3 regions of the Paraburkholderia sp. HP33-1 genome follow, and region 2 is predicted to be linked to each of the others. Evidence: predicted binding sites of a transcription regulator. Region 2 holds the regulator's gene; each other region holds the start of a gene.
The links. The regulator LexA, encoded in region 2, represses DNA repair genes until DNA is damaged. The targets are predictions, from matches to a motif close to ACTGTATNNNNATACAGT.
Positions count from the first base shown of each region.

Region 1: the regulator LexA is predicted to act here: its motif matches at 1,068-1,085, upstream of recA (recombinase RecA).
Region 3: the regulator LexA is predicted to act here: its motif matches at 1,635-1,652, upstream of L0U81_RS11420 (PA0069 family radical SAM protein).

Region 1 is NZ_JAJEJR010000001.1:2,835,332-2,845,111, forward strand. It holds gene recA (recombinase RecA) at 1-967, opposite strand, end outside; gene L0U81_RS12950 (response regulator transcription factor) at 1,221-2,024, shown strand; gene L0U81_RS12955 (sensor histidine kinase) at 2,034-3,572, shown strand; gene L0U81_RS12960 (MFS transporter) at 3,802-5,460, shown strand; tRNA gene L0U81_RS12965 (tRNA-Met) at 5,546-5,622, shown strand; gene L0U81_RS12970 (heavy-metal-associated domain-containing protein) at 5,810-6,019, opposite strand; gene L0U81_RS12975 (glycine zipper 2TM domain-containing protein) at 6,340-7,035, shown strand; gene L0U81_RS12980 (hypothetical protein) at 7,186-7,476, shown strand; gene L0U81_RS12985 (YeeE/YedE family protein) at 7,591-8,022, opposite strand; gene L0U81_RS12990 (YeeE/YedE family protein) at 8,024-8,458, opposite strand; gene L0U81_RS12995 (ArsR/SmtB family transcription factor) at 8,452-8,790, opposite strand; gene L0U81_RS13000 (lysylphosphatidylglycerol synthase domain-containing protein) at 8,911-9,780, opposite strand, start outside.
Region 2 is NZ_JAJEJR010000001.1:1,479,426-1,489,205, reverse strand. It holds gene L0U81_RS06775 (sulfate/molybdate ABC transporter ATP-binding protein) at 1-391, opposite strand, end outside; gene cysW (sulfate ABC transporter permease subunit CysW) at 392-1,396, opposite strand; gene cysT (sulfate ABC transporter permease subunit CysT) at 1,393-2,289, opposite strand; gene L0U81_RS06760 (sulfate ABC transporter substrate-binding protein) at 2,453-3,499, opposite strand; gene lexA (transcriptional repressor LexA) at 3,811-4,461, shown strand; gene L0U81_RS06750 (hypothetical protein) at 4,552-4,896, shown strand; gene L0U81_RS06745 (DUF2939 domain-containing protein) at 5,016-5,627, shown strand; gene L0U81_RS06740 (universal stress protein) at 5,661-6,128, opposite strand; gene nodI (nodulation factor ABC transporter ATP-binding protein NodI) at 6,556-7,470, shown strand; gene L0U81_RS06730 (ABC transporter permease) at 7,490-8,317, shown strand; gene L0U81_RS06725 (hypothetical protein) at 8,368-8,790, opposite strand; gene L0U81_RS06720 (LysR family transcriptional regulator) at 9,074-9,780, opposite strand, start outside.
Region 3 is NZ_JAJEJR010000001.1:2,504,747-2,514,526, reverse strand. It holds gene L0U81_RS11430 (D-amino acid dehydrogenase) at 1-895, opposite strand, end outside; gene L0U81_RS11425 (Lrp/AsnC ligand binding domain-containing protein) at 1,077-1,565, shown strand; gene L0U81_RS11420 (PA0069 family radical SAM protein) at 1,710-2,861, shown strand; gene L0U81_RS11415 (NINE protein) at 2,895-3,362, opposite strand; gene L0U81_RS11410 (PQQ-dependent sugar dehydrogenase) at 3,521-4,705, opposite strand; gene rpsP (30S ribosomal protein S16) at 4,877-5,131, shown strand; gene L0U81_RS11400 (hypothetical protein) at 5,133-5,273, shown strand; gene rimM (ribosome maturation factor RimM) at 5,266-6,000, shown strand; gene trmD (tRNA (guanosine(37)-N1)-methyltransferase TrmD) at 6,026-6,793, shown strand; gene rplS (50S ribosomal protein L19) at 6,943-7,329, shown strand; gene L0U81_RS11380 (NUDIX hydrolase) at 7,417-8,139, shown strand; gene L0U81_RS11375 (CobD/CbiB family protein) at 8,290-9,228, shown strand; gene L0U81_RS11370 (putative signal transducing protein) at 9,304-9,624, opposite strand; gene rsgA (ribosome small subunit-dependent GTPase A) at 9,626-9,780, opposite strand, start outside.

The DNA.
Region 1 (9,780 bases), 1.4 Mb from region 2:
GATTTTCGCGCAGGAACTCACGTGCGTTGTCCTTGCCCTGACCGATCCGTTCGCCGTTGTAGCTGTACCATGCGCCAGCCTTGTCGACGATCTTCGCCTGCACGCCGAGGTCGATGATTTCGCCCTGCCGCGAGATGCCCTCGCCGTACAGGATGTCGAAGATCGCTTCGCGGAACGGCGGGGCCACCTTGTTCTTGACGACCTTCACGCGCGTTTCGTTGCCGATCACTTCGTCGTTCTTCTTGATCGAACCGATGCGGCGAATGTCCAGACGCACCGACGCGTAGAACTTCAGCGCGTTACCGCCCGTGGTGGTTTCCGGGTTGCCGAACATCACACCGATCTTCATGCGGATCTGGTTGATGAAGATCACGAGGCAGTTCGTGCGCTTGATCGTGCCAGTGAGCTTGCGCAGCGCCTGCGACATCAGACGCGCCTGCAGACCCGGCAGCGAGTCGCCCATTTCGCCTTCGATTTCCGCCTTCGGCACCAGCGCCGCGACCGAGTCGATCACGATCATGTCGATCGAGCCCGAGCGCACCAGCGCGTCGGCGATTTCGAGCGCCTGTTCACCGGTGTCCGGCTGCGAGACCAGCAGGTCGGCGACGTTCACGCCGAGCTTGCCCGCGTATTGAATGTCCAGCGCGTGTTCCGCGTCGATGAACGCCGCGGTGCCGCCGAGCTTCTGCATTTCGGCGACGACCTGCAGCGTCAGCGTGGTTTTACCGGACGACTCCGGACCGTAGATTTCGACCACGCGGCCACGCGGCAAACCGCCGACGCCCAGTGCGATGTCGAGGCCGAGCGACCCGGTGGAGACCACCTGGATGTCTTCGACTGCCTCACCTGCGCCGAGCCGCATGACCGACCCTTTGCCGAACTGCTTTTCGATCTGCGCGAGCGCGGCGGCGAGGGCCTTGCTCTTTTCAGCAGTCAGTCCAGCCGAGCCTTTCTTGCTTTCTTCCATGAATCGTCCTTTGCTATGATGAACGGCGTCTGAGGCAGGTGTATGCCCGAGATACCACCAGATTGGGCGGAGTCTTCAGGACATCACACGAAACGCAGACACTGTATAAAAAAACAGTAGTCTTGGCAAGCGCGATTGTGATGCGAACGCGCATTTTTGCTGTCGCGCTGCCCCAACTACTCACAATAATGTTCGGAGACCGCTGCGCGCCGGGGCGAACCCCACGGTGCCGGCAAAGCCAGGCTGGCGCATCATGCGAATTCTGATAGCCGAAGACGACAGCATACTCGCGGACGGTCTGGTTCGATCACTCCGCCAATCGGCCTATGCCGTCGATCACGTCAAAAGCGGCGTGGAAGCCGATACCGCGTTGTCAATGCAGACGTTCGACCTATTGATCCTCGATCTGGGCCTGCCGCGCATGTCCGGGCTCGAGGTGCTGCGCCGCCTGCGCGCGCGCAATTCGAACCTGCCCGTGCTGATCCTGACCGCCGCCGATAGCGTCGACGAACGCGTCAAAGGCCTCGACCTCGGCGCCGACGACTACATGGCCAAGCCCTTCGCGCTGAACGAACTCGAAGCGCGCGTGCGCGCGCTGACGCGGCGCGGCGCGGGTGGCGGCCCGACGGTCGTGCGGCACGGCTCACTATCGTTCGATCAGGTGGGCCGCATCGCCTACGTGAACGACCAGGTGATCGATCTGTCCGCGCGCGAACTCGGCCTGCTCGAGGTGCTGCTGCAACGGATCGGCCGGCTGGTCTCGAAGGAGCAACTCGTCGACCATCTGTGCGAATGGGGCGAGGAAGTCAGCAACAACGCGATCGAAGTCTATGTGCACCGGTTGCGCAAGAAGATCGAGCCGAGCGGCGTGCGCATCATCACCGTGCGCGGGCTGGGCTACTGCCTGGAAAAGGCCGCGCCGCCGGCGACTGCGAGCCCGGCGCCAGGCGCAACCGCGAACGCGCCCGCCGGCTCCGAGCAGCAGGCGGCGCAAGCGACACAATCGCCCAGCGCGCCGCCGTCCGCCGCGATGCCGGCGAGCCACCACTACAAATAGAGGCCAGCGATGTCCGCACGCGCTGATCGCGCCACGGCGCACGCGGCGGACCTCGACGAGGCGCGCGACGCGCGCTACGCCAATCCGTTCGCCCCGCCCGACGAAACCGAAGCCGCCGCCGAAGCGCGTCCGCGCTCGCTGTTCGGCGAGATTCTCGACTGGATGCTCGCGCCGCTCCTGCTGCTGTGGCCGATGAGCCTCGCCGTCACGTATCTGGTGGCGAAGTCGATCGCGAACGGACCGTTCGACCGCGCGCTCGAAACCGACGCCTACGTGCTCGCGCGCCAGATCCACCCGGTCAACGGCGTCGCGGAGCTGGCGCTGCCCGAGTCGACGCGCGATTTCCTGCGCGCCGACAACGTCGACAGCGTGTTCTTCCAGGTGCTCGGCACACGCGGCGAGCTCGTCGCGGGCGAGCGCGACATGCCGCTGCCGCACGAGGAGGACCGCCCGCAACCCGGCATTGTGGAATTCCGCGACGACGTGCTGCGCGGCAACGACATTCGCGTCGCGTATACAACCGTCGAATTTCCGCAGACGCCGGGCGCGCAGCCCGTGCTCGTGCAGGTCGCCGAAACGCTCGACAAGCGCAGCCAGCTCGCCAACGACATCATCAAGGGCGTGATCCTGCCGCAGTTCGTGATCCTGCCGCTCGCGATTCTGCTCGTGTGGTTCGGGCTGTCGCGCGGGCTCGAGCCGCTGCATGCGCTGCAGGCGCACATCCGCGCGCGCCGGCCGGACGATCTGTCGCCGCTCGAGGCGCGCCGCGCGCCGCCGGAAATCGAGCCGCTCGTCACGTCGTTCAACGATCTGCTCACGCGCCTTGAACAGAACATGGAGCTGCAGAAGCGCTTCATCGCCGACGCCGCGCATCAGATGAAAACGCCGCTCGCCGGCCTGCGCACTCAGGCCGAGCTCGCGCTGCGCCAGAACGTGTCGGCCGAGGTGCATCGCTCGCTCGAACAGATCGCGGCGAGCTCCGGGCAGGCCGCGCGGCTCGTCACGCAGCTACTCGCGCTCGCGCGCGCGGAGAACCGCCGGTCGGGACAGATCTTTACACCGGTTGAGCTGGGCGAACTCGCGCGCAGCGCGGTGCGTGAATGGGTGCAGGCCGCGCTCGCCAAGCAGATGGACATCGGCTACGAAGCGCCCGGCGAGCCGGTCGAAGTCGCGGGCAATCCGGTCATGCTGCGCGAGATGCTGTCGAACCTGATCGACAACGCGATCCGCTATACGCCGGCGGGCGGCCGCATCACCGTGCGCGTGCGGCACGATACGGCCGCGCGGCGCGTGCATCTGGAAGTCGAGGACACCGGGCTCGGTATTCCGGTCAGCGAGCGCTCGCGCGTGGTCGAGCGGTTCTACCGGATTCTCGGCCGCGAGGAAGACGGCAGCGGCCTCGGTCTCGCGATCGTGCGCGAGATCACGGCGATGCACGGCGGCGAGCTCGTCATCGACGACAACGTCTACCAAGACTCGCCGCGGCTCGCCGGTACGCTTGTGCGTGTCAGCCTGGACGTGCTCGAACGGGGGCGGGACTTACCCTAACGCGGTCAGATCGCCAGCGGCGACGGCGGCTCATTTTTGAGATATTTCGACGCTAGTTGCACGAACATACCAGCGCATTATCTGAAATTGAGCGCCGATTCACCGTCATACCGGACTACCCCAGGTTATGCAGTCGAGTCAGAACGCCGTAAGTTTCCGCTCCAATAATCGGTTGCACGGGGACGCCTGTACCGGCGATCCGCGTGTATATCAATATTGGAGACGGCATATGGCTACTGTTGGCGGGCAATACTCGCACGCGCCGATGACGCGCGATGAGAAGCGGGTGATCTTCGCATCGTCGCTGGGTACGGTTTTCGAGTGGTACGACTTTTATCTGGCCGGCTCGCTTGCGGCCTTCATCAGCAAGAGCTTCTTCTCCGGCGTCAATCCGACCGCGGCGTTCATCTTCACGCTGCTCAGCTTCGCGGCGGGCTTCGCGGTGCGGCCGTTCGGCGCGATCGTGTTCGGCCGGCTCGGCGACATGGTCGGGCGCAAGTACACGTTCCTCATCACGATCGTCATCATGGGCCTGTCGACGTTCCTCGTCGGCTTCCTGCCCGGCTATGCGGCGATCGGCATCGCTTCGCCGGTGATCTTCATCGCGATGCGCCTGCTGCAGGGCCTCGCGCTCGGCGGTGAGTACGGCGGCGCCGCGACCTACGTGGCCGAACACGCACCGGCGGGGCGCCGCGGCTTCTACACCGCGTGGATCCAGACCACCGCGACGCTTGGCCTGTTCCTGTCGCTGCTCGTGATTCTCGGCGTGCGCACGACGATGGGCGAAGACGCGTTCGGCGTATGGGGCTGGCGCATTCCGTTCATCGCGTCGATCGTGCTGCTCGCGGTGTCGGTGTGGATTCGTTTGCAACTGCACGAGTCGCCGGTGTTCGAGCGGATCAAGGCCGAGGGCAAGACCTCGAAGGCGCCGCTCTCCGAAGCATTCGGCCAGTGGAAGAACCTGAAGGTCGTGATTCTCGCGCTGCTCGGCCTGACGGCCGGCCAGGCTGTCGTGTGGTACACGGGCCAGTTCTACACGCTGTTCTTCCTTACGCAGACGCTGAAGGTCGACGGTGCGAGCGCCAACATCATGATCGCGATCGCACTGCTGATCGGCACGCCGTTCTTCCTGTTCTTCGGCTCGCTGTCGGATCGGATCGGCCGCAAACCGATCATCATGGCCGGCCTGCTGATCGCCGCGCTGACCTACTTCCCGCTGTTCAAGGCGCTCACGCACTACACGAACCCGGCGCTCGAAGCGGCGACCGCGAAGTCGCCGATCGTCGTGATCGCCGATCCGGCTGAGTGCTCGTTCCAGTTCAACCCGGTGGGCACGGCGAAGTTCACAAGCTCGTGCGACATCGCCAAGGGCGCGCTGTCGCGCGCCGGCCTGAACTACGACAACGTCGCGGCGCCGGCCGGCACGATTGCGCAAATCCGCGTGGGGGATACGGTCGTCAACACGTTCGACGGCCGCGCCGCCGACGCGAAGGAGCAAGCCAAGACCTTCGAGAAGACGCTCGCGGCGACGCTGAAGGCCGCCGGCTACCCGCCGAAGGCCGACCCGGCGCAGATCAACTGGCCGATGACCATCGTGATCCTGACGATCCTCGTGATCTACGTGACGATGGTGTACGGGCCGATCGCGGCGATGCTGGTCGAGATGTTCCCGACGCGCATCCGCTATACGTCGATGTCGCTGCCGTATCACATCGGCAATGGCTGGTTCGGCGGCTTCCTGCCGGCGACCGCGTTCGCGATCGTCGCGGCGAACGGCAACATCTACTCGGGGCTCTGGTATCCGATCGTGATCGCGCTGGCCACGTTCGTGATCGGCATGCTGTTCGTGCGCGAAACCAAGGACTCGGATATCTACGCGAGGGATTGAGCGGCTCGATGGCCAAGGCTAATCGAAAAAGTTGTGCGACAGGGTTGACAGCCTACGGTTGCCCCAGCATAATCTCGCTTCTTTCGGCGAATTAGCTCAGTCGGTTAGAGCGACGGAATCATAATCCGCAGGTCCGGGGTTCGAGTCCCTGATTCGCCACCAGCTTCAAGAAAAAGCCGCTGTCCCACAAGGACAGCGGCTTTTTTGCTTTGAACCACCGCCAATGCGCCGGAAAAGGCGCACTACACATCTAAATTTTCGATGCGACGCTTCTTCGAAACATCGGGTGCTACACGCCGCATGCCAAATCTCCATGCGTGAAAGGGAAACGGCATTTGAGCTTTGACGGTCAATCCGCCGTGGACGGACTGACCGCCGGATGAAATCCCGCTGCTTCGATGGCGGCGGCCAGCCGCTCGGGCGGCAGCACGGAATCGATTTTCACGATTTTGCTTGAGATATCAACGTCGATCCTGGCCGCAGGGTCGACGTTCGTGACCGCGCGCGTAATCGCGCTGGCGCAGCCTCCACAGGACATATCCTTTACCTCGAATTCCATTTGAACCTCCATTGAGTGACAAGTAACTTAAGCATGAAGCTTCCCACGGTGGCATGGTCAAGTGGACGATGAGAAGACCGGATGCGGTGAGTCGCCGTCGAGACGATTTGCCCCAGCGAGAACGAGACGCTGAAAAAACCCGCAAAAAAGAACGCAACCTGACGCGATGCAGTCCTCGACTCTTCTATGGTCTGCCCACGAGGACACTTCCCTTCGAACCCTCCGTAGAGCACTACAACTGCTTACAAATCTCACACCGGACCGGTGCACCGCTGTGTCGATCACGGCGTTCTTGCTGACACACATCAACGGAGCGCGACATGAACACCAACCTGACTCCCAGTTCACCGCAGCGTAGTCGCATTCATCCTTTGGTCGCTGGCGCAGCCGTGGCGGTCATCCTCGCCAGCGCTACGGGTATCGCGGCGATGACGGGCGTTCTTCCGACGTCCCGAGCTGTGACGGCCCCTCAAACGCAAGCTCTACCGGTCGCCGCACAAATCGCCAGCGCACCGGTCGCTTCGCCGCAACCGAACGTTGAACAGCGTGTGACCCGGGAGGAAGCGCCCGCCCAACCGCGCGTCCAACATCACCATAGCGCGTCAACTGAGCAACCCCCGAGGTATGCGAACAACGACGCATATCCGTCGTCGGCACAACCCGCTCCGAGGCCAGTCGCCGTTGACCCGAACGTCGGCGAAGTCGTCGCCGTCAATACACTCCAGGAACCCGAGCCGACAACGGGTCTCGGGGCCGTAGGCGGGGCCGTCGCCGGTGGGCTGCTGGGAAATCAGGTCGGCGGAGGACGCGGTCGCGTTCTGGCAACGATCGCCGGCGCCGTCGGTGGCGGCCTTGCGGGCAATGGCATCGAGCATGCCGTACGCAAGGCGACGAGCTACCAGGTGCAGGTGAGGATGCAGGACGGCAGCTACCGGAACTTCAACTATTCGACGCAGCCACCGGTCCAGGTCGGTGAGCGCGTTCATGTCTCGGGCGACTCCCTGAGCGCGTCGTAGTCAGCCTCCAAAACCGGCGGGACCTTTACGCTTACTGCCGGTTACAGAATTGACAACCCGACTGTATCTTCTGCGGTCTGGCAGCCCCACAATCAGCGCCGTTCGTCTTTGTCTGGCACCCGCCAGAAGCGGGCAGAAAAGGAGAACTCCATGAAGCGCACCACCCTTCTTCTCGCAGTGGGAATTTCCGCTGTCTGTACTTCGAGCGCGGCTTTCGCTCACGCGGATATAGGCGTTTATCTGGGCGTTCCTGGACCCGTGTATGTCGCACCACCCCCGGTCGTGTACGAAGCGCCACCTCCGGTGGTCTACGCGCCGGCTCCAGTTTATGGCTACGGATACGGCTATCACGACGATTACCGCGACGAGCGCCGATGGCATGACAACGGTCATCACCGTGGGTGGTACAAGCATCACCATGGAGATGACGACGAGCAGTAAACCGGCCCGTCAAAAGCCGCGTCCGCTCACGCAGTGGTTCACCGACGGCGCACAATCCCCGCGCGCCACCCGGGCCCACTGCGACCAGCGGCGACCCGTTACCGTGTACCTTGCTTACGCCCGTTGCATGCCCGATTTCGTCCGTTCGACGAGTTCGAAGACGGCCATACCCGCCACCATGGCTGCGACGAATCCAATGGCCTTCGGGTAGCCCGCACCGAGTGCGACCAGCGCGGGCCCCGGGCAAAAGCCCGCCAGGCCCCAACCGATACCGAAAGCGGCGCTACCGAGGACAAGCCTTGGCGTAATCGCCGTGCTTGCCGGAAGCTGCACTGGCAAGCCTAGTAACGAGCGCTTGCGGCGTCTCGCGACGAAGAACGCCAGCGAAGCCACGACGATGGCGCCGACCATCACGAACGCGAGTGAGGGGTCCCAACGACCGGCGATATCAAGGAAGCCCTGCACCTTCGCCGGGTTGCTCATACCAGAGACCATCAGGCCAATGCCGAAAATCAGGCCCGAAAGCAGTGCTGTGAGGATTGCCATGTCAGCCTCCAATCAGGTGCCGTTGCACGAAAACAGTCAAAAAGCCCGCCGCCATGAAGGTCAGTGTGGCGACGAGCGAACGGAGCGAGCCGCGCGAAAGGCCGCACACGCCGTGGCCGCTCGTGCAGCCGCTGGCATAGCGGGTGCCAAGCCCCACCAGGAAGCCTGCAGCCAGGACGATGCCCCAGCTCGCCTCGATATCCGCAATTGCAGGCTTGCCAAGCAAGCCCGCAATCACAGGAGCGATGATGAGGCCTGCGACAAACGCGAAGCGCCAGCCGATATCGTTGCGCGGCAGGCTCAACAGGCCGCCGAAGATGCCGCTGATGCCGGCGATGCGACCGTTGAACAGCACGAGCACGGCGGCTGCCAGCCCGATGATGAGCCCGCCGGCCAGCGAGAGACCGGGTGTGAAATGGGCAAGGTCAATCAGCATGATTCGTCCCCTGAAGGATTGGTACAGAACTGTTGATAAAGCACGGCCATGACGGCGAGCGCCTGTGGACTCGCCACCGAATAGAAAATGTTCTTGCCCTCGCGGCGTGTGGCCACCAGGCCGTTTTCGCGAAGCACGCCCAGCTGCTGGGATAGGGTCGGCTGCAGGATGCCGAGCTCATCCTCGAGTTCGCTAACAGACAGTTCTCCTTGGGAGAGGCGGCACATCAGCAGCAGGCGGTCCGGGTTGGCGAGCACCTTGAGTAGCGCGCAGGCGTTCGTCGCGGCGGCCTGCATGGTGGCAAGGTCGATGGTGGGGTGAGATGGGTCCATGGGGCGGTCATTCAATTCACAAGTAGATATTATACTAAAACATATAATATCTACTTGTGAATTGGGTGATCCTTCCAGGCTTCATGGCCGCACGCAATGCCAGCTGAACCCAGCCACAACTCAGAAGTATGACCGGAGTGTGCCGCGCCGACGGATGTCGAGGGTCGCACAATGGAAGGCGCCGCCGAACGGCCCGTAGCTGAGGAACGCACACGGAATCGGTTCGAACCCCCAGTTCCTGAACGCCTTGATCAGCGACACCTGGGACGCGTCGACGATCACCCGGTTTTCGTCGAGCATCAACGTGTTGATACTGGTCCAGGGACTGCACATCGAGGCCTTCGACATGATCCCCTTGACCGGATCGGGGCGTGGGGCGACCAGTACATCCCAGCTCTTCAGAATCGGTGGGAGCCGGTCAACGTCGATATAGTCCGGGTTGACCAGCACCTTGCCCGGACACAATGGACTAAAGCTGGAATCGATATGCATGGGCTGACGGCAACGGGTTTCAATCTCGTGAATGCGAAAGCCATCGCCAAGATGGCGCCGGAGCCATTCGATGCCGGCCCGGTTCGTGACGTTGGAGCGGGTGACGAACAGGTCGCGGCCGCAGCGCGTGAAATCGGCGGCGTCGAACACCGGCTCGAACTCGGTGATGATGTAGCGCAACGGCTCAGCCGCCCCCGGGATGCGGTAGTCGTAATCGAATAGCTCGTCGGTCAGCTGCGGCCGCGGAGCCGAGACCCAGCGGGCCCCGCTGCGAAAGTACTCCTTGAATAGCGCACGGTACGCGTCGCCCTCGAAGTAGCGGGAACGCCAGCACATCGGCGTTTCGATGATCTCGTCGCCGATCACCAGGTATCCGTCACGCGGGCAGGACACGCAGAAGCCACGGCTGGACCACGAAGGCGTGCGAAAGCGGGCGCGATGGTTGACGACGGCGGGCCGGCGAACGGTTACACCTTCCCCTTCCAGGATGCGGACGAA
Region 2 (9,780 bases):
GCGCGAGCCAGTCGAGCTGCACGAGCTTCAGCAGCTCGTGCACTTTCTCGCGAATCACCTTCTCCGATGGACGCTCCTTGCGTGGCTTCACGCGCAGCCCGAACGCGACGTTCTCGAACACCGTCATATGACGGAACAGCGCGTAATGCTGGAACACGAAGCCTACTTCGCGCTCACGCGCGCCGACCGCCGCGACGTCCTGGCCTTGCAGCTCGACCTGGCCGCCGTCCGCGTATTCGAGACCGGCGATCACGCGCAGCAACGTCGTCTTGCCGCAGCCCGACGGCCCGAGCAGCGCGACGAGTTCGCCCGGCGGAAAGTCGAGCGACACGTTGTCGAGCGCGACGAAATCGCCGAAGCGCTTTTGCAGGTTACGAACGGTGATACCCATTTACAGCTCTCCTTGCTTGAGCGGATGTCGCTGCGACGCAGGCGTGGCGTTGACGAAAAACGAATGAGAAGCGGACTGCACACTACCGGCCTGCGAAGCACCGGACGGCACCGGCCCCGCATACGCGGGCACCTCGCGCGCGGCCGACAGCTCCGCCGACATATGACGCTCGGCCAGCAGCTTCAGCCCAAGCGTCACGAGCGCGAGCAGCGCGAGCAGCGACGCCACGGCGAACGCGGCCGAGAAGTTGTATTCGTTGTAGAGGATTTCTACATGCAGCGGCATCGTGTCGGTCTGCCCGCGAATATGGCCCGACACGACCGAGACCGCGCCGAACTCGCCCATCGCGCGCGCATTGCACAGAATCACGCCGTACAGCAGACCCCATTTCACGTTCGGCAGCGTGACACGACGGAACGTCTGCCAGCCCGACGCGCCGAGCACGCGCGCGGCTTCTTCCTCGTCGTTGCCCTGCGCCTGCATCAGCGGAATCAGTTCGCGCGCGACGAAGGGGAACGTCACGAAGATCGTCGCGAGCACGATGCCCGGCACCGCGAAGATGATCTGCACGTTGTGATCCTCGAGCCACGGGCCGAACCAGCCCTGCGCGCCGAACATCAGCACGTAGATCAGACCGGATATCACCGGCGACACCGAGAACGGCAGATCGATCAGCGTGGTCAGGAGCGCCTTGCCGCGGAATTCGAACTTCGCGATACACCACGACGCCGCGAGGCCGAACACGAGGTTCAGCGGCACCGCGATCGCCGCGGTGATCAGCGTCAGTTTGATGGCCGACAGCGCATCCGGATCGGCAAGCGCTTCGAAGTAAAAACGCAGTCCCTTGTTCAGCGCCTGATAGAACACCGCGGCGAGCGGCACGACCAGAAACAGCGCGAGAAACAGCAGCGCGAGGCCAATCAGCAGCCAGCGCACGACGCGCGGCTCGCTGACCGGATCGGGGCGACGCGCTGCGCTCGCCGGATTCGTCGGAACGCGGCTCATTGCACACCTCCACCGATGACGGCGACGTTCGTGGCCACCGGCGCCGGCCCTGCGTTGCCGCGGCTCGTGCGCCGCTGCAGATACCACTGCAACGTGTTGATCAACAGCAGCATCAGGAACGACACGACCAGCATCACGACCGCGAGGGCCGTCGCGCCCGCATAGTCGTATTGCTCGAGCTTCGTGATGATCAGCAGTGACGTGATCTCCGACTTCATCGGCACATTGCCGGCGATGAAGATCACCGAGCCGTATTCACCGAGCGCGCGCGCGAAGGCGAGCGCGAAGCCGGTCAGGAGCGCCGGGAACACAGCCGGCAGCACGACGCGGCGAAACGTGAGCCAGCGCGACGCGCCGAGGCACGCGGCCGCTTCCTCCTGCTCGCGCTCGAACTCCTCGAGCACCGGCTGCACCGTGCGCACGACGAACGGCAAGCCGATGAACGTCAGCGCGACCAGCACACCGGCCGGCGTGAACGCGATCTTGATGCCGAGCGGCGCGAGGAGCTGGCCGATCCAGCCGTTGCCCGCATACACGGCCGCGAGCGAAATGCCCGCGACCGAGGTGGGCAGCGCGAACGGCAGATCGACGACCGCATCGACGATGCGCTTGAACGGAAACGTGTAGCGCACCAGCACCCACGCGACGAGAAAGCCGAACACTGCGTTGATCAGCGCGCCGCCGAGCGCCGAGAAAAACGTCAGCCGATATGAAGCGAGCACGCGCGGCGAGGTGACCGCCCGCACGAACTGGTCCCAGTCGAGCGTCGCGGTTTTCAGAAAGGTCGCCGCCAACGGGATCAGCACCACGAGGCTCAGATAAGCCACCGTGATGCCGAGTGTCAGGCCAAAACCGGGCAATGCGCTCGGCTTGCGGAAGGTCAACGTGGTCATGCTGGATACTCGTTCATGGTTGATGCTCGCGCTGTTTTTCGTGTTGCTGAGTTGTCGTGTTGTCGTGGTACTGCGGTACTGCCGGCCACCGGCGTCCGGTTAGCCGAAAGCGCGCCGATTGGGCGCGCCCTCTTTCCTCTGCCTGAACTTCAGACGGCGGTTTTTACTGCGGCTGATAGATCGAATCGAACACGCCGCCGTCCGCGAAGTGCGTCTTCTGCGCGTTGGCCCAGCCACCGAACGAATCGTCGATCGTGTAGAGCTTCAGCTTCGGAAACTTCGCGGTCAGGTCGGCCGGAACCTTGTTAGAACGCGGACGATAGAAATTGCGTGCGGCGATCTCCTGACCCTCCTCGCTATACAGGAAGTTCAGATACGCCTCGGCAAGCTTGCGCGTGCCATGTTTGTCGACGACCTTGTCGACCACCGCGACCGGGGGCTCGGCGAGGATGCTCGCCGACGGCACGACGATCTCGAACTTGTCCGGACCAAACTCCTTCACCGACAGAAACGCCTCGTTCTCCCACGCGATCAGCACGTCGCCGATACCGCGCTGCACGAAGCTCGTGGTCGCGCCGCGCGCGCCCGAATCGAGCACGCCGGCGTTCTTGTACAGCTTGCCGACGAACTCCCTTGCCTTCTGGTCGTTGCCGCCCGGCTGATGCTCGGCGTACGCCCACGCGGCCAGATAGTTCCAGCGCGCGCCGCCCGAGGTCTTCGGATTCGGTGTCACGATCGACACGCCCGGCTTCACCAGATCGTCCCAATCCTTGATGTGCTTCGGATTGCCCTTGCGCACGAGAAACACGATCGTCGATGTGTACGGCGACGCATTGTCCGGCAGACGCTTCTGCCAGTTCCTGTCGACGAGGCCCTTGTTCGCGAGCGCGTCGATGTCGTAGGCGAGTGCGAGCGTGACGACGTCGGCCTGCAAGCCGTCGAGCACCGAGCGCGCCTGCGCGCCCGAGCCGCCGTGCGACTGTTTGAAGGTTACGGTCTCGCCCGTCTTCGCCTGCCATTGCTTGCCGAATGCCTGATTGACGTCCTGATACAGCTCGCGCGTCGGATCGTAAGAAACGTTCAGAAGCGTGGTGTCGGCGTGCGCGACGCCGCTTGCGCCCAACATGCCGAGCGTGCCCGCCGCGCCGACGGCGAGAGCCGCGATCAGTTTTCTGGTTCGAGCCGCAAGCTCCATATGGCGATCGTTCATCTCTGTTTTTCTCCGCGTGATGGTCCGCTGATGAGCGTTTGGTGTTCTTCTGCGTCGCGGTCACGTGCACATGAGCGCCAAGCCGGAGGCCAGTCTATCGAAGAGCTTTCATCATTAAAAATAATGTTTCTTCATTTTTTAATACTCAAAAGTGGTAACGACAGATGCGCCGGCCGTTCGGACGTCGAAAGTGGCGTGATGTCGCCGATCAGCGACGCCGCAGCGCCCCCTCGCGTCGAACTTAAAGTAAAGCTTGAAATGCGCCGAATACTGTATAAAAATACAGTCACCTGTTCATACATACAGTGGCCATGACAAAACTCACCGCACGACAGCAGCAGGTTTTCGATCTGATCCGCCGCGCGATCGAACGCACCGGTTTTCCGCCCACCCGCGCGGAAATTGCCGCCGAACTCGGTTTCAGCTCGGCCAATTCCGCGGAAGAGCATCTGCGCGCGCTGGCGCGCAAGGGCGTGATCGAACTCGCAGCCGGCGCGTCGCGCGGCATCCGCCTGCTGTCCGGGCAGGAGGATGCGCCGCACCAGTTCACGCTGCCGCACGCGGGCCTGATGCAGTTGTCGCTGCCGCTGATCGGCCGGGTCGCGGCGGGTAGCCCGATCCTCGCGCAGGAACATATCTCGCAGCACTACGCGTGCGACCCGGCGCTGTTCTCGAGCAAGCCCGACTACCTGCTGAAGGTGCGCGGCCTGTCGATGCGCGACGCGGGCATTCTCGACGGCGACCTGCTCGCGGTGCAAAAGCGCAGCGAAGCGAAAGACGGCCAGATCATCATTGCGCGGCTCGGCGACGACGTAACGGTCAAGCGTCTGAAGCGCCGGCCGAACGGCATCGAACTGATCGCCGAAAACCCCGATTACGACAACATCTTCGTTGAAACCGGGAGCGCGGATTTCGCACTCGAAGGAATCGCGGTCGGCCTGATCCGCCCCAGCGAGTTCTGATCTTTAGCTGCAACAGGAACGTTCGCGCCGGTTTGGTCAGCCCAAGCCGCATTTACGCCCGCATCGACGTCGTATAGCCTGGAGAGACTCATGGAACGCCTTGCCCGCTTGCTGCCTTTTCGCCAGTTCGGTCGTCTGCGCCATCTGCGCAAGCTCACGCCCTGCGCGCTCGTCGAGGCGCCCGCGGCGCGCACGCCGTCGCTGTTCGACGAGCCTGTCGAAGCTTCCGGACTGCCGTCGTCGTTGCCGGCGTTCGCACGCGTGTCGCTGAACGCGGCGCTGAACATAGCGGAGCCTGCGCGTCGCGCGCCGGTGCGGGTCTATCATGGACCGTCGCGATTGATCATGGTCGGCACGGTCGACGCCGTATGCCGTATGATCGACCGTTGCATAGCCGAAGAAGCCAACGTGCACGGCGCGGCGTTCGAAGCGTGAGCGAATTCTGAGCACGCATCCAAGGCGCATTTCGGATGTTCAGATGTTCGCGTGTTATGGGATCGTTTCGACCTCGCCGTGGTCGACGTTAGATCATCACTGACGTGGAGTCCCATTCGATGACAGTTCCGAAACGCACACAGGGCAGCGCCACCCGGCCGCTGCTGATCACGCTGATCGTGGTGATCGTGATTGCCGCGCTGGGGTTTGTTTATGCGTCACCGTATATCGCGGTGAACAATCTCAAACGCGCAGCGGATGCGCGAGATGTGCAAACGGTCAATCAGTACGTAGACTTTCCCGCGCTACGCGACAGTCTGAAACAGCAGGTGGCCGACATGCTGACACGCCGGCTCGAAGCGGACGCCGGCAACAAGATGGCCACGATCGGGGCGGTGATTGGCGTGACGCTGATCGGCCCGCTCGTCGATGCCTATGCGACACCCGACGGTGTCGCGGCGCTCCTGAACGGCATGCCGCCTCGCGGCACGCCGGGCGAGCAACCGGCCGCACCGCCAGCCGCGGGCGGCGAAGCGCCGGCCGCACCGGCCGCGGGCGCCAATCAGGCGAGTGCGCCGCCGCCCGCGCGTCAGAGCACGGCCGGCTATCGCAGTCTCAATGAATTTGTCATCACGTTCCGGCGTGGCGAAGGCAGCGCGAATTACTCGGCCATCTTCCGTCGCGAAGGCCTGGTCACGTGGAAGCTCGCGGCGATCAATCTGAACGAGTGAGGCTGACGTGATGGGCTTGCCGGGCGGCTAACCTCACGCCGCAGCCGCCTGCTGCTGCTCCTGCCCGGACGAGCATGCCACCAGAATGCTGCACGACACCCGGTCGAGCAGCGGCGTGTTGCCCGCTCCCATCCACCAGCGCGACAAACCGGTCCGGCAGCGATGGCCGACCACCACGAGGTCGACCTGCAACTCGTTGGCGAGATTGGCGATCTCGTCGATCGGATGACCGAACGCGAAATGCCCTTGCGCGTTCACGCCGCGCTCGGTCAGCCAGTTCACACCCTCCTGCAAGATCTCACGGGCCGTTTTTTCGAAGCTGCCGCAGGCGACGTCAGTCAACAGGCCCGCGCTTTGCGCGATGCTCGAACGCATGTCGACGACCGACAGCAGATGTGTTTCCGCCTTCAGGTCCAACGCCAGATCGGCGCCGCACCGCAGGGCTTTGCGGCCTTCGCGCGAGCCGTCATAGCACAACAGGATTTTCTGGTAGCTCGCCATCATTTTTCTCCGTTCGCGCGAAAGCGCGGTCTGAATCAATCATGGTGCGCCGCAATCCGGCTTGCAAGGGATGGAAAACGCCAGGTCCAAAGTCGGTGCATGCTAATCCAGTGTGCACAAGCGTTGGGCGACTGGAGACAACGTTTGCACACGAATGCCGCGCCGCAAAACCTCGCGTCCGAACGTTGCGGCGGCGCTCCAGGGGCCGTGTGGCGGCCCAGTCGCGCCACCGGCAAACAACGGCACCCGGCAGCACCACGCACCCTACGCATGACGCGTTCCCGGACACCCGTTCGCATCAGCGGCCGATACCCTAGAATGAGCGGCTTCGCAGCCCTCGCGGCCGCGCGTGCGCAATGCGTGTCGCGCAGGTATGTTGTGTGTCTTGCCCTTACGTTATGACCTCTTTCGGAGTCTTGCTCGACCTATGCCCGCCGCCCCCATCGAATTCCATCAGGTCAGGAAAAACTACGGCGAAAAAACAGTCGTCGATGGATTGTCTTTTCATGTGAACGCCGGCGAATGCTTCGGGCTGCTCGGCCCCAACGGCGCCGGCAAGACCACTACGTTGCGCATGCTGCTAGGCATCGCGGCGCCCAACGCCGGCGCGATCCGCCTATGCGGCGAGCCGATCCCGGGCCGCGCGCGCATCGCGCGCTCGCGCGTGGGCGTTGTGCCGCAGTTCGACAACCTCGATCCCGATTTCACGGTGCGTGAAAATCTGCTCGTGTTCGGCCGCTACTTCGGCCTGAGCGCCTCGCAGTGTCGCGCGGCGGTGCCGGGTCTGCTCGAATTCGCACGCCTCGAGAACAAGGCGGACGCCCGTGTGAGCGAGCTGTCGGGCGGCATGAAGCGGCGCCTCACGCTCGCGCGTGCACTGATCAACGATCCCGACGTGCTGATCATGGACGAGCCAACCACCGGTCTCGACCCGCAAGCGCGCCATCTGATCTGGGAACGGCTGCGCTCGCTGCTCGCGCGCGGCAAGACCATTCTGCTGACCACGCACTTCATGGAAGAAGCCGAACGGCTTTGTCATCGGCTGTGCGTGATCGAGGAAGGACGCAAGATTGCCGAGGGTGCGCCGCGCGCGCTGATCGAGTCCGAGATCGGCTGCGACGTGATCGAAATCTACGGTCCCGATCCGTTTGCGTTGCGCGACGAACTCGCGCCGCTCGCCGAGCGCACCGAGATCAGCGGCGAGACGCTGTTCTGTTATGTGAACGATGCGCAACCCGTGCATGCGCGGCTCAAACAGCGGGCCGATTTGCGCTATCTGCATCGGCCGGCGAATCTCGAGGATGTATTTCTGCGGCTCACCGGACGCGAGATGCAGGACTGATTACGCAACGAGGCACTTCATGGACGCACGCACTTACGAAACTCACGACGGCACGCCATCGGCACAGGAGCCGTTCGGTGCCTTCCCCGCCAACGCCATGAACTGGATCGCGGTGTGGCGCCGCAACTATCTGGTGTGGAAGAAACTCGCGATCGCGTCGATGTTCGGCAACCTCGCCGATCCGATGATCTATCTGTTCGGTCTTGGCCTCGGGCTCGGACTGATGGTCGGGCACGTCGACGGCGTGTCGTATATCTCGTTTCTGGCGGCGGGCACGGTGGCCTCGAGCGTGATGATGTCGGCGAGCTTCGAGTCGATGTATTCGGGCTTTTCACGCATGCACGTGCAGCGCACGTGGGAAGCGATCATGCATACGCCACTCACGCTCGGCGATATCGTGCTAGGCGAGGTGGTGTGGGCCGCGAGCAAATCCGTGTTGTCCGGTGTGGCGATCATGCTGGTGGCGGGCGCGCTCGGCTATGCGAATTTTCCGTCGATGCTGCTCGCGCTGCCGATCGTCGTGCTGGCCGGTCTCGCGTTCGCGAGCCTCGCGATGATCGTGACGGCGCTCGCGCCGTCGTACGACTTTTTCATGTTCTATCAGACGCTCGTGCTCACACCGATGCTGCTGCTCTCCGGCGTGTTCTTTCCGACCTCGCAACTGCCCGCGGCCGCACAGGCCGTGACCGCCGCGCTGCCACTCGCCAATGCGGTCGATCTGATGCGCCCGGCGATGCTCGGCCGGCCGATCGATCACGCCGCGCTGCATGTGAGCGTGCTGGCCGCTTATGCAATCGGTGGCTTCATTGTCTCGGCGATCCTGTTCCGGCGCCGCATGATGAAGTAAGCCCAACGCGCGGGCGCATCGTGCATGCCCCCGCGCCACACCGCGCCACGTCAGTTCTCGTCATCGTTCCACGGAATGTCGACATCGGAGATGAACGCGACCGTCGCGAACGGCCCGCCCTCGTGACGCCCGATCTTGCCATCGGCGCGCTGCCATTCGACCCGGAATACAGTGCCCGGATCGTCCGCGATCAGCCGCACCGTGCGCAATTCGTCAGGATCGGAGTCCTCGACCGGTCCGTCGAGCGAGATCAGCAGCGCCTGCGGCCACAAACCGTCGGCGGGATCGTAGATCCTGTCGCCGTCGTGAATTAGCGTAAAGGCTTCCACGCCGATGGTCGCCGATGCATCGACGATCATCTTGGCGAGCGCACGCAACAACGCGGTCGCTCTCGCCGAGTTTGCCTGACGGATCGCGAGATCGCCGCGCGTGAGCGCCTGCTCGAGTTTTGGATTGGTTTTCTGTTGCGCCATGGATGTGTTGGTCCTATCGCTCTATTGTTGTGGGCGACGCGCCGTAGGGACGACGCGCCGCGTTTCTTTTGGGGTCCACATGCCGCCGCTGGTGTGCGTTGCAGCATCGTGGGCTGCGCGGCATGTCCGCGGTTCGACTGTCATTGCTCTGCTGTTTTCCTGATCGTTGCGCGCACCATCAGAGTCGTATTCAAAGGGCCGTCGTGACCGTCCACCACAGTTTAGGTCGTGATTCGGATTCCTGGAGAACATTTGCCGCTTAGTGCGTGGTACGTGTCGCATTTCATGCATCGGTTCGCGGGCGCCGCGGCGTGCGCTTGCTGCGACTTTGGGCCGATTTCGACGCGAGCGCCCCGGCCGGCTTCACACCGGCGATCCGCGTGACCAGATGGTCGCGAAACGCCCGCACCGAAGGCGGCAACTCGCGCCCCGCCATCGTCTGCACCTGGATACTGCGCTGGCGCATCTGCGGATCGGTCAATGGAATCACGACGAAGCCGTCCTCGGCGTAGCGGTCGCGCACTGACAGCAGCCCCGTGAACATGATCGCGCCGGACTTCTGCGCATAGCGATAGATCGAACCGCTGTGGTTACAGATCAGGTCCGGCTCGAGCAGGATGCCTTCGAGCGCGCAGGTGATATCGATCAATTGACGAATCGTCGTGCCAGCCTCCGACAGCACGATCGGATAGCGGCTCACCTCGGCGAGTGACAGCTTCGCGCGCGCCGCGAGCGGATGATCGGTGCGCAGCAGCGCGAACACCGGCGCGCGTTCGGTGTGCTCGACCTTGACGCCCTTCTCCGGCGCGAGGCTGAACGACAACGCGATGTCGACGTCGCCGTCGCGCACCAGGCGGGTCGCTGCGCCCGGCGACATCACGCTCAGCGTGAATTCGATGCCAGGGTGCTTGCTGCCGAAATCCGCAATTGCCGTGGGCAGGAAGTCGACCGCGAAGCCCTCGGTGGTCGCGATCTTGATCCGGCTGCCGT
Region 3 (9,780 bases), 1.0 Mb from region 2:
TCTTGTAAGTCTCATCGAGCACGGTCGATACCGGTGCGGCCGCCGCGTTGACGATCGGCGCTGTGATCGAATAGCCCTTCAGCGGATAAACCGGAATCTTCACGATGCCGTCGAGGAAGCGCGTCGAGTACGAGCCGAGCGCGACGACGAACGAATCCGCGCGCACCAGCTCAGCGCCGCATTGCACGCCGGCGATTCGGCCGCCTGCCATCGCGAGCGCGTCGATCGACGTGTTGTAGCGAAACTTGACGCCCAGCTCTTCGGCGAGCGCAGCGAGGCGCGTCGTGAACATCTGGCAGTCGCCGGTTTCGTCGCCGGGCAGACGCAGGCCGCCCGTGAGCTTTTGCGACACCGCGCCGAGCGCCGGTTCGGCCTTCGCGAGTTCGTCCGCCGACAGCAGCTCATACGGCACGTTGGCTTCCTGCAGCACGGCGATGTCTTTCGCGGCACCGTCGAACTGCTGCTGCGTACGGAACACCTGCAGCGTGCCCCCGGTGCGGCCTTCGTACTGGATACCGGTGTCCGCGCGCAGCGCCTGCAGACAGTCGCGACTATATTCGGCGAGCCGCACCATGCGGCCCTTGTTCACCGCATAGCGTGACGCCGTGCAGTTCTGCAGCATCTGCCACATCCATTGCAGCTGGAACGCGGTGCCATCGAGGCGCATCGCGAGCGGCGCGTGCTTCTGAAACATCCACTTGACGGCCTTCAGCGGCACGCCCGGCGCGGCCCACGGCGACGCGTAGCCCGGCGAGATCTGGCCCGCGTTGGCAAAGCTGGTTTCGAGCGCTGGGCCGGCCTCGCGATCGATCACGGTTACTTCGTGACCCGCGCGCGCGAGGTAATACGCGGTCGTCACCCCGACGACGCCACTGCCCAAAACGACGACTCGCATAGCTGCTCCAGATAATCAGAAAAGTGAGTGAGGGCAAGGTGCTCGTCGCTGGATTCGATCTGATTCGACTCAACGAGCTGCAACGCACAGTGAAATGCTGTTTGCCCAGTGTTAACCGCTATACTATTAACATTGATGCAGGTTTTGTTATCGTATTTTCATCATTTTCAGCAAAAACACCATGCGTACCCAGCGCCAGCCCGTGCGGGCTCTCGACAAGCTCGATCACAAGATCCTGCGGCTCCTGCAGCAGGACGGCCGAATGGCGATGAAGGACCTGGCGGAGCAGGTGGGGCTGTCGGTCACGCCGTGCATCGAGCGGGTCAAGCGGATGGAGCGCGACGGCGTGATCACCGGCTATTACGCGCGCGTGAACCCGGCCGAGCTGGGCGCGGCGCTGCTCGTGTTCGTCGAGATCACGCTCGATCACAAGAGCGGCAACATGTTCGACCTGTTCCGGCGCGAGGTGCAGAAGATCCCCGAGGTGCTCGAGTGCCACCTCGTGTCGGGCGATTTCGACTATCTGATCAAGGCGCGCATCGGCGAAATGGCCGATTACCGCAAGCTGCTCGGCGACATCCTGCTCCAGCTGCCGGGCGCAGTGCAGTCGAAGAGCTATGTGGTGATGGAGGAAATCAAGGAGACGCTGACGATCGCAGTCGGCGAGTAAGTGCCGACTCGCTGACGGCGCTGGCCGCGCATCACGCGACCAACGAAATGCTCGACAAACGGCGTAAACACTGTATATTTATACAGGTGTTTTGCGTCGTCTTCTTTTTGCATTTCCTGTTCGCGTTTCTTAGCGTGGCCCGCCGTGGATGATCCCGACCCTCCTGACATTCCGGAATATCCGATCGCGCCGCCGGCGCCTCGCAAGGGGCGCGGCGCGGTCACGAACCTGCAAGGCCGCTACGAACTCGACCAGCGCGAAGCCGTCGACGACGGCTGGCAGACGGCCGAGGAAGACGGCGAGCCGACGCCCCTGCGCACGCAGGTGTTCGAGGAGCGTGCGAAAACAATCCTCACGCGCAACGCGTCACCGGACATTCCGTTTAGTGTGTCGCTGAATCCGTATCGCGGCTGCGAACACGGGTGCATCTATTGCTTTGCGCGGCCTACCCACAGCTATCTGGGGTTGTCGCCGGGGCTCGATTTCGAAAGCCGCATCTACGCGAAGATCAACGCGCCGGAACTGCTCGAGCGGGAGCTGTCGAAGAAATCGTATGTACCCGAGCCGATCGCGCTCGGCGTTGCCACTGACGCGTGGCAGCCGGCCGAACGCGACTTGCGTCTTACGCGTCGTGTCATCGAGGTGCTCGGCGAGCGCAATCACCCGTTCGCGGCGATCACCAAATCGTCGCTGATCGAGCGCGACATCGACCTGCTCGCGCCGATGGCGGAGCGCGGGCAGTTCATGGCGGCGATCACGATCACCACGCTGGACGCCGATATCGCGCGCACGCTCGAACCGCGCGCGGCTACACCATCGCGCCGGCTGCGCACGATCCGCACGCTAAGCGAGGCGGGCATTCCGGTCGGCGTCAGCATCGCGCCGGTGATTCCGTTCGTCACCGAACCGGACATGGAACGCGTGCTCGAAGCGTGCGCGCAAGCGGGCGCCAGCAACGCGAGCTATATCGTGCTGCGGTTACCTTGGGAGGTCGCGCCGCTGTTCAAGGGTTGGCTGAGCGCACATTTCCCGGATCGGGCCGAACGCGTGATGAGCCGTGTGCGCGACATGCGCGGCGGCAAGGACTACGACTCGTCATTCTCGACCCGCATGAAGGGAGAGGGTCTATGGGCGGATCTGCTCAGGCAGCGCTTTCACAAGGCCGTGCGCCGTTTGGGGCTAAACGAACGCGAGCGCGGCATTCTCGACATGTCGCACTTCCAGCGGATCGAGCCGTCGCGCCCCGAGCACACAACCGCATCGGCGCGCGACAATCCGCAACTTAGGCTTTTCTAGCGGGCTGGACGTTTGCTCGTTCCGCGATGGGTGTCACTGCGAAATCGCTTTGGCCGCTTCCACCTGACTTTCGAAGTAGGTCTGGAACGCGAGCGCGAGACCGGTCATCAGCAGGAACGCACCGATCAGCAGCGAAAAGATCACGACGAAGATGACCGTCCACCCGGAGCGGCTTTTGCGTTGCGTGTGGGAGTTGAATTGCGCATCCCATTTCTGATCCGGACGCAGCCCGTAGACGAGCGCCGCCAGAAACGCGGCAAACAGCGAAACTGCCCCGATCGAAGCGAGTACCCAGCCGAGGATCGAGGCGCGTTCGGTCGAGATCAGCAGCATCACGCCGGGAATGCCGATTAGCGTGCCGAGCAGATGCGCCCAGCCGAATATGTCCCGCGTGCCGTACAAATAAAAGCGGTGGGCGCCGAGGCTGCCGAACAGGAACGCCAACGCGGCGGTGAGCGTCTTGGATCTGAAGCGCGGGGAAGTCGAGGCTACGGTGGACATGAACGCGTGGGCAGAGTAACAGGCGGTCGAAAGGAGCGCCGCGCCGCGGGGCGCGGACCGACGCGCATTCTACGCCTGCGGCGCATTGATGGACATGTCGCGGGTGAACGTGCAGCGAGGGCAGCCGTTCTGCGGAACCTGCTGCATGTATCCGCGCGCTAAGGCGACGAATAGGTGACGCGATAGATCGCACCGGCAGTATCGTCGCTGATCAACAGCGAACCGTCTGGCAGCGGCAGCACGTCGGCGGGGCGGCCCCAGACCGATTCGCCGGGTTGCAGCCAGCCTTCGGCAAAGACTTGCTCGTGCGCGTGGCTACCGTCCGGGTCGGTGATCACGCGCACGACCCGGTAGCCGACCTTCTTGCTGCGGTTCCACGAGCCGTGCTCGGCGATGAAGATGTTGTTGCGATAGTCGGCCGGATACATTGGGCCGTCGTAGAAGCGCATGCCAAGCGACGCAACGTGCGCGCCCAGCTTGACCACCGGCGGCGTGAATTCGCTGCACGGATGATCCTTGCCGAATTCGGGGTCGGGCGTGTCGCCGCCGTGACAGTACGGAAAGCCGAAATTCATGCCGAGCCGTGGCGCGCGGTTGAGCTTGTCGTTGGGAATATCGTCGCCGAGCAGGTCGCGACCGTTGTCGGTGAACCACAGTTCGTGCGTGACCGGGTGCCACGCGAAGCCGACCGAATTGCGGATGCCGCGCGCGACGACTTCGTAGTGGCTGCCGTCCGGGTCCATGCGACCAATCAGCGCAAAGCGGTCCGGATCCCTCTCGCAAATGTTGCACGGCGCCCCTTGCGGCACGTACAGCTTGCCGTCCGGGCCGAACGCGATGAATTTCCAGCCGTGATGCGCCTCCGAGGGCAGCTTGTCGGTGACGACGACGGGTTTCGGTGGATCGTTCAGATGCGAGTCGATCGCATCGAGGCGCACGATTTTCGACACGGCCGACATATACAACGCGCCGTCATGCCACGCGACGCCGACGGGCATCTGCAGCCCGGACGCGATCACGTGGCGACCCGTCAGGCGGCCGTTTCGCAGTTCGAGCGCGTAGACGCGCCCATCCATGCTGCCCACATAGAGAATGCCTTTGGGTGACAGGGTCATCGCGCGCGCGCCCGGCACGTCGTCCGACAACACCTCGATGTGAAAGCCCGGCGGCAGTTTGATTTTCTCGACGGGCAGCGTGGCGGTCGCCGTCAACGCCTGTGCGGCGAGCAACGCGCTCGCGGCCCCACGTAGAATCCGGTTACGCGCGGTGCACGCAAGTCCGGCAATGCGCACGAAAAAAACAAAAAGAGTGGAGAGAAACGGCAGGATCGGCTGGCGTTGCACGGGCGCTCCTTCAGGAAATTCGGGCGTTTGAGCGGGTTCACACACCTCTTGTGGAAGGCCGGGGTAGTCCCGTTCCGCAGTTTATCCCGGTAAGTGTTTGTTATGGCGTCGGTTTCCCGCTATAATCGCGTGTTTCAGTCGTTCCGAACCCCGGTTTTCAAGGATTCTAGTATGGTCATCATCCGCTTGGCTCGTGGCGGCTCCAAGAAGCGCCCGTTCTACAACATCGTCGCCACTGACTCGCGCAGCCGTCGTGACGGCCGCTTCATCGAGCGCGTCGGTTTTTACAATCCGGTCGCTACGAAGGGCGAGTCCCTGCGTATCGCTCAGGATCGCCTGACGTACTGGCAAGGTGTTGGCGCGCAACTGTCGCCGACCGTCGAACGTCTCGTGAAGGAAGCGCAAAAGGCGCAGCCGGCTGCTTGATATGGCGGCCCGCACGCGTATCGTCGTCGGTGTGGCCGACGGCTCGCGCAGCTTGCGTGAGCAGCCCGATGCGCAAATTGTTTTACTGAAGCAGACGCCAAAGCAGGCTGCGAAGTTGTTGTCGAGGTTATTCGATGTCTGAGCGTGATTCCGGCAGTTCTGGTCGCGCCAAGGCGGCTTCGCGCGCAAAGGCGTCTGGTCAGGTGTCGTTCGGCACATTCGTCCGCAAGCCGGTCGAACGAACCGACGGCAAGGCGAAAGAGGCGCAAGTCAATGTCGCGAACGCCGATTCCGAAGCTGCAGAAATGCGCATCGAAACGGCGGCAAGCTGGCCGGCCGATGCGGTCGAGGTCGGCGCAATCGTCGACGCTTATGGTCTCAAAGGCTGGGTCAAGGTGGCCGCGCACGCGGATGCCGGGCAGGGCGGCGAGGCCTTGCTGAGCGCGAAGCGCTGGTGGCTGATGAAAGGCCAGGAGCGCAGATCGGCGCCGTCCTTGCAGGCCAAAACGCATAGCGACAGCGTGGTTGCCCATCTGGGCGGCGTCGCTGACCGCGATGTGGCGCTGGCGTTGCGCGGCTCGCGCGTGTACGTCAGCCGCAGCGAATTTCCGGCGCTCGATGCCGACGAATTCTACTGGGTCGATCTGATCGGCCTGGATGTGGTGAATCTCGCCGGGCTCAACCTCGGTAAGGTCGCCAGCATGATCGACAATGGCGCGCAGTCGGTGCTGCGCATCGCATATCCGGCTACCGACAAAAACGGCAAGCCGGTCGTAGGCGAGCGCATGATCCCGTTCGTCGGCGTCTTTGTCAAAACGGTGGACCAGGCGGCAAAGCAGATCGTCGTCGACTGGGAAGCTGACTATTGAAATCTTTCGTTGAAGGGGGAGAGCGATGCAGTTCGATGTCGTGACGCTCTTTCCAGAAATGTTCCGCGCGCTGACCGACTGGGGCATAACCAGCCGGGCCGCGAAACAGCAGCGCTATGGGTTGCGTACGTGGAATCCGCGCGATTTCACGACCGACAACTACCGCACGATCGACGATCGCCCGTACGGCGGCGGCCCCGGCATGGTCATGCTGGCCCGGCCGCTCGAAGACGCGATCAACGCCGCGAAGGCGGCGCAGTCGGAGCAGGGCATGGGCGCATCGCGCGTCGTGATGATGTCGCCGCAAGGCGCCACGCTGAATCACGAGCGCGTGATGAAGTTCGCGGCCGAACCCGGTCTGATCCTGTTGTGCGGGCGTTACGAAGCGATCGACCAGCGTCTGCTAGACCGTGTAGTCGACGAGGAAGTCAGCCTTGGCGACTTCGTGCTGTCGGGTGGCGAGTTGCCTGCGATGGCATTGATGGATGCAGTCGTGCGTCAGTTGCCTGGCGTGCTGAACGACTCGCAGTCGGCGGTGCAGGACAGCTTCGTCGACGTGCTGCTCGATTGTCCGCACTACACGCGTCCCGAGGAGTACGAGGGCGTGCGGGTACCAGATGTGCTGCTCGGCGGCCATCATGCGGAAATCGAAGCGTGGCGGCGGCGTGAAGCGCTTCGTAACACGTTGAACAAGCGGCCCGATCTGATCGTGAAGGCCAGAAAAAACAGAATGCTGAGCCGTGCCGACGAGGCGTGGCTCACAAGTCTCGCGAAGGAAGAACCGACGGCCTGAGGCCTCGGTCTTTCGAGCGGACACAAGGCGGTGCCGTACATGCGTGTGCGGTGCCAGATGTGAACCCATCCTCTATCGGGGCCGTAGCCGAACGCAGTAACCGCGTGAGGCAGGTACGAACGCCGACAAGATGGATCTAGGAGTCAGTGATGAATCTGATTGCAAAACTCGAGCAGGAAGAAATCGCGCGCGTTCTCGGCGAAAAGACCATTCCGGATTTTGGTCCGGGCGATACGGTCATCGTCAGCGTGAACGTGGTTGAAGGCACGCGTAAGCGTGTGCAGGCTTACGAAGGCGTCGTGATCGCCAAGCGTAACCGTGGTCTGAATTCGTCGTTCATCGTCCGCAAGATTTCGTCGGGCGAAGGCGTCGAGCGTACGTTCCAGACGTATTCGCCGCTGCTGGCAAGCATCGTCGTCAAGCGTCGCGGCGATGTGCGTCGTGCGAAGCTGTACTATCTGCGCGAGCGTTCGGGCAAGTCGGCTCGAATCAAGGAAAAGCTGGTCTCGAAGGACCGCGCTCCTTCCCAAGCGTAAATGCTGTAAGAAAAAGCACCCCTCGCGGGTGCTTTTTTGTTGGCCAGGTCAAAATAGCGACATGTCCCCGCTCATCTGAGAGACCCGTTGATCCGCCCTGTTTTCGAGCCCGAAACCCTGCCTGTCATTGCGACGGGCGCCGATCTGCCACCGGTCGCGGGCGAGCGTCTGACGCCCGATGCACTACGGGCGCGCTTCGAACGGCAGCTTGCCTGGACGCCCGAGAAAATTGCCGATGCGCCGTGGCGCAATACCGAACTCGATCCGCGCGTGGCCGCGGTGCTGGTGCCGCTCGTCGTCCGTGCGCACGGCCTCACGGTACTGCTCACGCAGCGCGCCGACCATCTGAATGATCACGCCGGCCAGGTGAGTTTCCCCGGCGGCCGTCAGGAACCGTTCGACGCCGATGCGACTGCAACGGCGCTGCGCGAAGCGCGCGAGGAGGTTGGCCTCGATGCGTCGCGCGTCGAAATTCTCGGCGCGTTGCCCGACTATCTGACGGGTACCGGCTTTTGCGTGTCGCCGGTCATCGCTCTTGTGCATCCACCGTTCTCGCTGCAAATCGACACGCTTGAAGTGGCCGAGGTCTTCGAAGTGCCGCTCGCGTTCCTGATGGACCCGGCCAACCACGAAGAGCGCCTGTTTCGCTATGAAGGCGGCGAGCGCCGCTTCTTCGCGATGCCGTATCCGCGCGCCGGGCAGCGCGGCACGCAGACGGCGACACCAGCTGCCGTGCAAGGCGGCCATCATTTCATCTGGGGCGCGACGGCCGCGATGCTGCGCAACCTGTATCGTTTCCTCGCCGCATGAGCGACCCGACTCGCATCGACGTGTCGTCGATGCGCAGTTGCGCGAACGACGCACTGGTTGGCGCTTTGTCAGCCGGCGCACTCAGACTCATCCGACCCTGTGCTATCGTTATAAAACAATCGTAAAAACTTAAAAAGCACGGCGCATCGCATGACTTTTTTCTCCGTATTGCTGGCTCTGATCATTGAACAGGTACGCGCGTTGTCGCCGAACAATCCGGTGTCCGCTTTGCTTCAATATCATGCGGAGTCGGCGGCGCAAGGATTCGATGCCGGCAAGCAACGCCACGGTCTGCTCGCGTGGCTCGTGGTGGTGGTGCCCTGGACGCTCGCGGTCGCGCTTGTCTACTACGTCCTGTATCACATCCACTTCCTGCTCGCATTTCTGTGGAACGTCGTGGTGCTGTACTTCACGCTCGGCTTCCGGCAGTTCAGCCATTACTTCACCGACATCCACCTCGCGTTGAACAACGACGACGTGCCGCGCGCGCGCGAAATTCTCAACGAATGGACCGGGCTCGATACGGTCGACATGCCGGTCAGCGAGATCGTGCGTCATACGCTGATCCATGCGGTGGTCGCGTCGCACCGTCATGTATTCGGCGTGTTCTTCTGGTTCCTGATTCCGGTCGGTCCCGCCGGCGCGGTGTTGTACCGTTGCGCGGAGTATCTGGCGCGCGCATGGGCGCGGCCGGCCGACGACCGCACCGTCGCGTTTTCGAGCTTCGCGCAGCGCGCGTTCTTCGTGATCGACTGGGTGCCGGCGCGGCTGACGTCGATGGGCTTTGCGATCGTCGGCAATTTCGAGGATGCGATTTACGCGTGGCGCAATCATGCGCGGCAGTGGCCCGATACGAACGACGGCGTGCTGCTCGCGACGGGCAGCGGAGCGCTCGGCGCGCGTCTGGCCGGCCCGCTCGCTGAACCGTCGAGCCTCGACGCGCTAGCCACCGGTGACGGCGGTCCGATGCAGGTCGGCGACGACTGCACGCCACGCACTCTGCAATCGGCGGTCGGGCTCGTATGGCGCGCGGTCGTGTTGTGGATGATCCTGCTGTTGATGCTGACGATCGCGGTGTGGGTCGGGTGACGTGGGCATGTGGTTAGCGTAACAGCGCGCAAAAAAGCCGGGCGTCCCCCGGCTCTTTCAATTCCCGACCGCGCTTCACCCCGTCAGCGGATTCCGCGCGGTTCCGCATTGCCAGCACACGGTGAATTGCGCCTCGAGCATCTCGCCGCACTGCTCACATTGCCATCCAGGCGTACCCGGCGCGGGCCCTCGCGATGCTGCTTCGATCAGCCGCCGCGCGATCGCCTCGTCGCGTTCATCGACGAGCCATAGCTCCGGCGCGCACTGATCGGCCGGAATCTCGCCGAGCGCGCCGTTCAGATAACGGTTGTGCAACTCGCACGCGATGCCCGCGGTCTCCAGCACATTGACCCAGTGCTGTCCGATGATCAGGTTCGGCGCGCGCATCAGTTTCATCTCAGCGGACGATCTGGCTCGCCTCGTGCACGAGCTGCGCATACAGCGCATGCCGTTCGCGGCGGATGCGGCCGTCGGCGACCGCTTCGAGGATCGCGCAGCCAGGCTCGTGCAGATGATGGCAGTTGTAAAAGCGGCAGTTCGGCAGCAGCGGCC